Regions from separate parts of the Chryseobacillus diguaensis genome, predicted to be linked through region 1. Evidence: predicted binding sites of a transcription regulator. Region 1 holds the regulator's gene; each other region holds the start of a gene.
The links. Region 1 encodes Rex, which represses fermentation and respiration genes when NADH is low (regulators of the CRP and FNR family bind a similar motif). Its sites were predicted from a motif close to TTGTGAAATATTTCACAA; they were not measured.

Region 1 (3,184 bases):
TGCTTCATACTGGTAACCGCCTTTTTCATTAAAGCTAACCTGAAGGGCATCATATTCATTCATTAACTTTTCAAATGCACCTGCAGTAGGGTCAACATGAGACATTTCTGCTTCCAAAGAACGCATTTTTTTCTCCATTTGTCTGAGATCCTCAAACACAGTCAGCATTTCATCCCAAATGGTAAGGCTTGATTCAAGTCCTGTATTTTGGGCAAGGTATCCGATAGAAAGGCCTTTCGGCATGAAAATTTCGCCTGATTCATACGAAAGCTGCCCTGAAATAATTTTCAATAAAGTCGATTTACCAGCGCCGTTTCGGCCAACAAGAGCAATACGGTCTCTTGATTGAATTTCAAGTTTAATGTTCGATAAAATAAGATCAGCACCAAACGATTTTGTGAGCTGATGAACTTGTAAAATAATCATTTGTTTCACCTCTATTATGCTAGCTTAAGTGTAGCCTATGAAATCAATGAGGGCAACACTTTGCATTGCTTGCTAAGAGTAATGTCATAAAAAGACAACAAGGAAAAAATAGTGTATAGTTTGGTAAAGGAGAGGTTTCCGTAATGACGCGTTTAACTCATTTTAATGAACAGGGCAGAGCGAAAATGGTAGATATTACTTCTAAGGATTCAACAGTACGCACAGCTGCTGCTAAATCAAAAGTCAGCATGAACAGGGAAACCTTCGAAAAAATCAAAAACCAGGAGATTGGAAAAGGTGATGTGCTCGCAGTTGCACAAGTAGCAGGAATAATGGCTGCCAAGCAGACCTCCAATATTATACCCATGTGTCATCCAATCCCCATTCACGGTATTGATATAGCATTCGAATGGGAAGAAAAAGAAGATGAATTCTTTTTAAATATAGTAGCAGAAGCACGGACAAAAGGCGGTACAGGTATTGAAATGGAAGCGCTAACTTCCGTGTCAGTCTGCGCTTTGACTGTTTATGATATGTGCAAAGCCATTGATAAAGGAATGGTTATAGGCCCCACTTACCTTCAAAAGAAAACAGGGGGCAAAAGCGGCGACTACAGCCGTAATGAAGGCATCGAAGATCGTGAGGGATAAGACGTGAATTTAGATCAATCAAAAATACCCCAGGCGACAGCAAAACGCCTGCCGCTATACTACCGTTTCCTGCAGAACCTCCATGCTTCAGGGAAACAGCGGGTTTCCTCAGCGGAATTGAGTGATGCAGTAAAAGTAGATTCAGCTACGATACGGCGTGATTTCTCCTATTTTGGAGCACTAGGAAAAAAAGGGTATGGCTACAATGTTTCCTATTTGCTTTCCTTCTTTCGAAAAACCCTTGATCAGGATGAAGTAACCAAGGTTATTTTAATAGGGGTCGGAAACTTAGGAACCGCGTTTTTACATTACAATTTTTCTAAAAACAATAATACTCAAATTACCATTGCCTTTGATGTGGATGAAAGCAAAATAGGAACCGAGGTAGGGGGAGTGCCGGTTTATCATCTGGATACCCTTGAAGAAAATATGCCTGGGGATACGCCAGTTGCCATTCTAACCGTACCTGCACCGGCAGCACAATCTATCACAGACCGGCTTATTAAAAAAGGGATTAAAGGCATTCTTAATTTTACACCTGCAAGACTGAATGTGCCTGACAGTATCCGGATTCATCATATAGATCTTGCGGTAGAGCTTCAGTCTCTTGTGTATTTTCTAAAGCATTACCAGGGAGAATCTTAAGAAAAGAGGCGGCTTTCGATGAAAACAGCAGCAAAAACGGCTCTCGTTTTAGCAGGTGTGCAAATCGGGATGACATTAATACCAAAGAAAGCGCAAGCACCTAAAAGAACAAGGCTCTTTTCTTAAACTTTGTTTCTTCTCACTCTAAATTTCAGCTGAAGGACCCTTAATTTGGCAGGATCTTTAAGAAAAGATGCCCCGAAGTAAGTTAAAATGCGTGATAAAAGCATTTACGAACAGCATCACTATCTGCGAGAACAGACAAGAACAAAGTAAAGCTGTTACATTAGAAGATGGGATGGAGTTATGATGAAAAAACAGGAGATGTCGGTTTATGATCATTTAGCTGAGGTCAGAGTAAGGCTTTTTATTGTCCTTTTCTTTTTTGCAGCTGCCATGGTAGCAGGTTTTTTCCTCGCCAGGCCGGCAATTGTTTACCTGCAGCATACCAATGAGGCAAAGCTCTTTTCTCTCAATGCCTTTAAATTGACGGATCCGATGCTTGTCTTCATGCAATTCACCTTCATCATCGCCATCATTCTCACATCTCCTGTCATTTTATATCAGCTTTGGGCCTTCATCAGCCCGGGTCTATATGAAAAGGAGAGAAGGGTCACGCTCAGCTATATCCCTCTTTCCATAGGATTGTTTTTGATCGGCATATCCTTTGGTTACTTTGTTTTGTTCCCGATAGTTGTAAACTTTATGACCCAGATTTCAAGAGAGCTCGGCATTGTTCAAGTAATCGGGGTTCACGAATATTTTACGTTTCTCCTGGAACTCATACTTCCGTTCGGCATCGTGTTTCAAATGCCTGTTGCTGTTATGTTTCTGACAAGACTTGGGATTGTCACACCGATGCTTCTATCTAAAACGAGAAGGTATGCCTATTTGCTTCTTTTAATTGTAGCTGCCATCATTACCCCGCCTGAAGTAATTTCTCAAGTACTCGTTGCTGTTCCGCTGGTGCTGCTATATGAAATAAGCATCCTTATATCAAGAGCTTCTTATCGAAAAGCACAAAAGGTCATTTTTGAGGAGCAAAATAAAAGCCTCTCCGAATAGGAAAGGCTACTTTATCTTTATTTCTTATTTTTCATTTTTTTTATTTTATTGCTGAAAGCAAACATCCGAATGGAAGCACCAAAGTCAAATGTTGCTATCAGAATGAGGACAATTGTGGGAAAAGTCCACAAACCGCCTCCTGAAGAATTAACAGCCAGGTACGTAAACAAAGCACCCATTGCAAGGTAGAAAAATCCCATTATGTTTGGGCTGGTTCTCATTCTTAAAGGCCTCCAATAATCAATTGCATTTGATGATTTAATTGTTCGATCTGGTCCTTGAGCCCGAAATTAACCAATATGACCAGAGTGTTCATAGACATGTGTGCAATCATAGGTACAATGATTCTTTTTGTCCGGACATAGAGAAAGGCAAAGGTAAAACCCATTGCACTGTAT
Region 2 (3,184 bases), on a different contig from region 1:
CATACCCTTCACTTGAAAACTATGAATCTCAGAACCGGCATTAATTAACCTAATTAAATACGTTTCCACTTTTTTTACACAGATGGCAGGTATTTCAGGATCTATTTTTCCATTTATTGTATAGTATTTTGCCCCACCATCAAAGATATATTAGTTCTTGATCTACATATTTAAAGTTCTTATTAATGAAGAAAACGTGCCGCCTTAAGGCAGCCAGATTTTATAAACATGGAATTGGCTTGATGAACATTTTAAAAATTTTCTAGAAATGAAATGAACCAAGTAAAATTTTTAACCAAACATAGTCAATGACTGGCCATTTACCCAACATTCAAAAATGAATTTCGCCAGTTGATATTATTTTCATCGAAAATTTGTTATAATGAAGTGTTTTTAACATAATTGAGGGGGAACATTATTTTTATGTCAGTTGAAGTCGGCAGCAAGGTACAAGGTAAAGTAACAGGCATCACTAATTTTGGAGCATTCGTAGAATTACCGGATGGATCAACAGGTTTAGTGCATATCAGTGAAGTTGCGGATAGCTATGTAAAAGATGTAAATGACCATCTGAAGATAGGCGATCTGGTTGAAGTAAAAGTGATAAGTATGAAAGAAGGAAAAACTTCTTTGTCCATCAAAAAAGCGATAGATAGACCTGAAGGACAAACTTCTTCTTATTCACAACGCCCACCACGCCCGGGAAGATCAGATTACCGATCCAAAGAATTTCGTCCCAAAGGTAATTTCAAACCAAAGGAAAGTTTTGAAGATAAAATGGCCCGTTTTTTAAAGGCTAGTGAAGAGAATTTGTCCACCCTCAAACGTAACACTGTATCAAAACAGGGCGGCAGAGGCGGAAGACGAGCATAACTTGTAGCGTTTTTTAATGCTTCATTATAGATAAAGGCAAGCCTGTAATTAGCTTGCCTTCTTTAAGGTAACATAAACCAATTAACAAAGAACTTACAAAGTTATCAGGCGCTTACAAATGTAAAATAAATTAAGATGTTTAAGCTAAAATAAAATAGCGGGCAATGTCCCTCTTTTTTATTGGATCAAGGGAAGATTTCCCTTGCAAGTTTAGACAGAGTCTATAGTGCAAAATAACGTCTAAAGTGACAAACTAGCATTATACCAGTATTTCAAATTTGTTAGACTGAACGGTAAAAACCGATCAGCCCATAAATAATTAGCTTACTCCAGAAAACTTTGTGGAAGATTATATCTACATCAATATGTTAGAAATTACAGACTCCTCCTTGTATAAAAGCATCAGATAGTTCATATGGGTGAAACATTGTTCCCATTTTTCAAATGCCTTTGTTAGGAAGGATATAAAATAGTTTCACTTCAGGAACTCAATTTTGGTAACAATGTAAGTAAAAGAGTTGTAGAAAGTATTTTATCCTGCTTTATTTCGATCATTTTCTGTTATTTTAATGCGAACCATAGATTTGGAAATTTCAATTTGAGTATTTAATCCGGAATTCGAAAAAAATGCATGGCTTTATTACTGGTGAACACTTTTTGTACCAGAATCTTCGAGACAGCAACTTTTTTCGTTTAAAAGGTAACGAAGTTTTCTCATCGTAATTTGCAATCTTTTTGCTGCTTCTTTTCGATTTCCAAGCGTATCTTTTAATGTTTGTAAAATAAATGCTTTCCCAACTTGTAACTCTAATTGTTTAACTTGTGCAAGAACCTCTTCTAAATTGATTTCATCTTTTTGTTCGAAGGCTTTAAGAATTTCATTGATCGCGCCCTATTGTGGAAGATAAAGATAATTATTAGGGTTGCTACTTTAGCTTTTTGAACTATCGCGCGCGTTACATTAAGTGTAATATTTCACAAAAGTAGAAGGAAAATAAATAAAAACACTCCTATCTCATTATTGATAATGGTACTTTTTGGATATTATACTGGAGGTGAATTACTATTATAATGAAGGGAGATTTACGCATGGAGGTAACATTTACAGTAAGCAAATGGGATGAAAAACCAGTAGATGACACTAGAAAAAAATTCCCTATTAATATTGCCCATGTCGAATATGATATTGAGGGTGAATTAACAGGAAAAGCTTTTGTTGAATATTTATTATTTTATATAGACTCTACTATAGATGATGGTCACTTGGCCACTTCTAAAATTTCCGGATTTCTGCATTTCGAAGGAACTTACAAGGGAAAACGGGGAACATTTACAGCTATAGAGCAAGGAATATATGATAATGGAAATCTAGATTCTCCAGCAACAATCATCAAAGCTACCGGTGACTTAGAAAGCTTGAAAGGGTCTTATAATTATAAGTTTACAGTTGAAACAAGTAAGATGATTCTAAACTTTTAAATTCTAACTAAACAGTAATAAAGGACATCCCTGTACTACCGGGAATGTCCTTTTCTTCGAACGAACTTCCTCACTATCCTGCTATTAAACTGATTAAAGACCAAAATAATAGACTGTTGAAACAATCCATCGTTGTTCAATTCTTGAGCCCTTTTCTTGAATAAGCAAAAAATAAACTTCCTAATTTTAATAAATCCTATAGTATTATACATTAAACTTAATGATTCCCCTGAACACTTCCCTTGCATCAATAATCTGTTATATTACCTAACTTATCCACTAATGCAAACCAAACTTTCCCATTATTATCACAAGTGATACCATATGGCTCAGCTTGTGTGTAGGGATCATATATTCTGTAATCTGTTCATCAGCAATGGAAAAACGTCCTATCTTTATTTGCTCCCCACCCAGTAAACCATAATGTACCGTCTATCCCAGCCGTTATTGCATGAGGGCGAGGCATTTACAATGGATCACTTCGGATATATAAACATGTCCTTTCGGTTCGAATAGAGATCTCACGGGGCCGTCGCCCTTCCCTTCCAGACATACCCAGTACCATCACTTGATAAGCTGTCTTTATCCGGCTGATTCAATGGATAGAGACCCTCTTTTACCGAGAGGCTTCTTTCGCATGGTCGCCAACTTACCCTGCCGCTGTGCTTCACAATTATGCATTTGGGTCTGCCTGTCCGACTGCGGGTCTCTCGATTGTCCGCATCTCCATCAGACTTCGCCTCACGACACCGCCATAGATTAGTCTTCGTCAGTTGTATTAGCACTCTGACGGGAGGACTTTCACCTCCGTGGAAATGAGTCTTCCATGATT
Region 3 (3,184 bases), on a different contig from region 1:
TATATTTAGTCCAACAAACCATTTATAAGGCAAGAAGAAAAGATGCCCCGAAGCAAGACTAAATGCGTGATAACAGCTTTTACGAATAGCAACAATCTCTGCGAAAACTGCCTTTTAATTAAAGGCTGTTTCTCTGAATCAGCGGGCTGAGCTGAAATATCAGCGGCATTTCCATTTTTATCGGCGGACGAAAGCAGGAATCATCCCCAACAAATATTATAGAGCCATAAAAGAAAAGCCGCTCAGTTGAGAGCGGCTTAAACTTATTTATTTTCCTTCAAATAAGCTTGTACTGTGCAGCGGCTGAACGCGCGCTTTTGGATCCATGTAAGCTTTTGCGTTATTAACAGCAGTTGGAGCTTCACCAAATCCGCTTGCAATCAGGTTAACTTTTCCTTCATATGTGCAAATATCTCCTGCAGCATAAATGCCTTCGATATTAGTTTCCATTTTACTATTAACCAGAATAGAGTTTTTCTCAATTTCAAGATCCCAGTTTTTGATCGGGCCAAGGGAAGATACAAAACCGTAGTTGACAATCAGTTCATCTACATCAATGATTTCTTTGTGATCACCTTTTACTTCTTCAAGAACGATTTGCTCGATATGATCTTCGCCGTGCAGTTCAGTAGGAACATAAGGAGTTTTAATTTCTACTTTCGAATTTTTCAGAAGCTCAACACTATGTTCATGCGCACGGAATTTGTCACGGCGATGAACAAGGATCACTTTTTCAGCTACAGGTTCAAGCATGAGAGCCCAGTCAACAGCAGAGTCCCCGCCACCGCAAAGCATAACGCGTTTTCCTGAGAAGTAGTTCATATCTTCTACAAAATAGTGGAGATTTTTTTTCTCATATTTAGCAGCGTCTTCAAGTTCCATTTTACGAGGCTGGAACGCACCGTTTCCAGCTGTAATAATCAGCGTTTTAGAATAATGAATTTCACTGTTTGTCGTCAGCTTGAATACTCCGTCAGCCTGCTTTTCGACACCTTCAACAGCCTGTTCCAGACAAACAGCAGGTTCAAACTGAGCCATTTGCTGTTTTAGATTATTGACAAGTTCCTGAGCACGGATTTTCGGAAATCCGGCAACATCATATATGTACTTCTCAGGATAGAGGGCAGATAGCTGTCCGCCAAGCTGAGGCAAGCTTTCAATTATTTTTACGCTAGCCTGTCTCATACCGCCGTAAAAAGCTGTGAATAAGCCGACTGGCCCGCCTCCGATAATGGTAATGTCATAAATCTTTGTATCTTCCTTCACATAAAGTCCCCCCAGCAAAAAATATTCTTAATGAATAACATAATATCATATTTCGGGTGTGCAAAATGTATTAACATTATGGAAAAGTGCACCTCATTAAAGCAATGCGGTAATACGTTAAATATAATCATAATCAATTATACAGAATTCTACAATATTTTTGGAATTTTCTTACCTCTTATTAGGAATAATTTATAGCTTGAAAATATATGTCGAAAAGAATATGATTATATATAGACATTATTGTTAATTTTATGTGAAGTATTTTCCTACCATTTTGGCCTTTTGCGGAAAAGTAAGTGAAGGTTTTCACAATCTTTATTGCAAAAAAAGAAATAATATGTTGAAAAAGGGCAGAAGATAACATTAGCTATTTTTATACCCTACAACAAATCTGTTAAATGGATGTGATTCATTTGAGAAAGCCAAAAGTTCTTATTTTAGGTGCAGGTTACGGCGGATTGATGACAGTTACACGTCTTCAGAAGCATTTGGGTGTGAACGATGCAGAAATCACACTTGTGAACAAAAATGATTACCACTATGAAACAACATGGCTTCATGAAGCTTCTGCTGGTACGATTCATCATGACAAAGCCCGTTACATGGTAAAAGACGTTATTAACTCTGGACGCGTTAACTTTGTAAAAGGATCTGTTACAGCAATTAACAAAGAAGCAAAAAAAGTTATTCTTGAAGATGGCGAGCTTGAGTATGACTATCTTGTTGTTGCACTCGGATCTCACCCGGAAACTTTCGGCATCAAAGGCTTGAAAGAATACGCGTTTGGCATCACAAATATTAATGCAGCACGTCAATTGCGCGAGCATATCGAACTTCAATTTGCAACATACAACACGGAAGAAGTAAAACGAAAAGAACGTTTATCTATCGTTGTAGGCGGTGCCGGATTTACAGGTATTGAATTCCTTGGAGAACTTGCTGAACGTGTTCCAGAACTTTGCCGCGAGTACGATATTGACCAAAAAGATGTCCGCATTATCTGTGTGGAAGCAGCACCAACAGCACTTCCAGGCTTTGATCCGGAATTGATTGAGTACGCAGTGAACTTCCTTGAGCAAAGAGGAGTAGAATTCAAAATCGGTACAGCTATTAAAGAATGTACTGAAGAAGGCATCATCGTTGCAAAAGATGAGCAAATGGAAGAAATTAAAGCTGATACTGTTGTTTGGGCAGCAGGTGTCCGCGGTAACAGCGTTGTAGAAGAAGCAGGCTTTGAAAATATGCGCGGCCGTGTAAAAGTTTCTCCAGAGCTTCGCGCTCCTGGTCATGACGAAGTCTTCATCATTGGTGATTGCTCTTTAATCATCAACGAAGAAATCAACCGTCCATTCCCTCCGACTGCACAGATTGCTATGCAGCAGGGTGAAACTTGCGCGAAAAACCTGGCAGCATTGATCCGCCAGCAAGGACAGCTAGAACAATTCAAACCGGACATCAAAGGTACAGTTGCTTCACTTGGTGAAAGCAATGCCGTTGGTGTAGCATTCGGTAAAAAATTGTACGGCACAAAAGCATCCTTTATGAAGAAAATGATCGATAACCGTGCATTATTCATGGTTGGCGGTCCTGGAATGGTTCTGAAAAAAGGTAAATTCAAATTCTTTTAATTTTAAATGATAAAATAGGAAAAAGGCAAAAGCATTCAGGCTTTTGCCTTTTTTATATAACCTTTTAAATTGAGATTATAAAGCAGCTGATTCATTAGGGAGGCAGGAATATACATGAGTGAAGAAAAAAGGGGAAAAGTATGGATTGCAGTAGCGGGACTTGTGACTGATGCTGAAGGAAATTGGCTTGTTGTCAAAAAGAAATATGGAGGTCTTAAAGGCAAATGGTCTCTTCCTGCAGGCTTTGTGAATCATAATGAAACGATTGATCAGGCGATTGTTAGAGA

Region 2: the regulator Rex is predicted to act here: its motif matches at 1,837-1,854, upstream of ACOT8F_RS01085 (DUF3224 domain-containing protein).
Region 3: the regulator Rex is predicted to act here: its motif matches at 1,521-1,538, upstream of yumC (ferredoxin--NADP reductase 2).

The regions. Positions count from the first base shown of each region.
Region 1 is NZ_JBMKNV010000023.1:5,204-8,387, forward strand. Features, by position in the region: gene ACOT8F_RS20340 (ABC-F family ATP-binding cassette domain-containing protein) at 1-426, opposite strand, end outside; gene moaC (cyclic pyranopterin monophosphate synthase MoaC) at 570-1,076, shown strand; gene ACOT8F_RS20350 (redox-sensing transcriptional repressor Rex) at 1,080-1,721, shown strand; gene tatC (twin-arginine translocase subunit TatC) at 2,031-2,786, shown strand; gene ACOT8F_RS20360 (YdiK family protein) at 2,804-3,007, opposite strand; gene ACOT8F_RS20365 (CPBP family intramembrane glutamic endopeptidase) at 3,010-3,184, opposite strand, start outside.
Region 2 is NZ_JBMKNV010000001.1:219,942-223,125, reverse strand. Features, by position in the region: gene ACOT8F_RS01095 (S1 domain-containing RNA-binding protein) at 424-873, shown strand; gene ACOT8F_RS01090 (helix-turn-helix domain-containing protein) at 1,514-1,657, opposite strand; gene ACOT8F_RS01085 (DUF3224 domain-containing protein) at 1,963-2,352, shown strand.
Region 3 is NZ_JBMKNV010000005.1:170,364-173,547, reverse strand. Features, by position in the region: gene yumC (ferredoxin--NADP reductase 2) at 268-1,266, opposite strand; gene ACOT8F_RS10400 (NAD(P)/FAD-dependent oxidoreductase) at 1,668-2,897, shown strand; gene ACOT8F_RS10395 (NUDIX domain-containing protein) at 3,012-3,184, shown strand, end outside.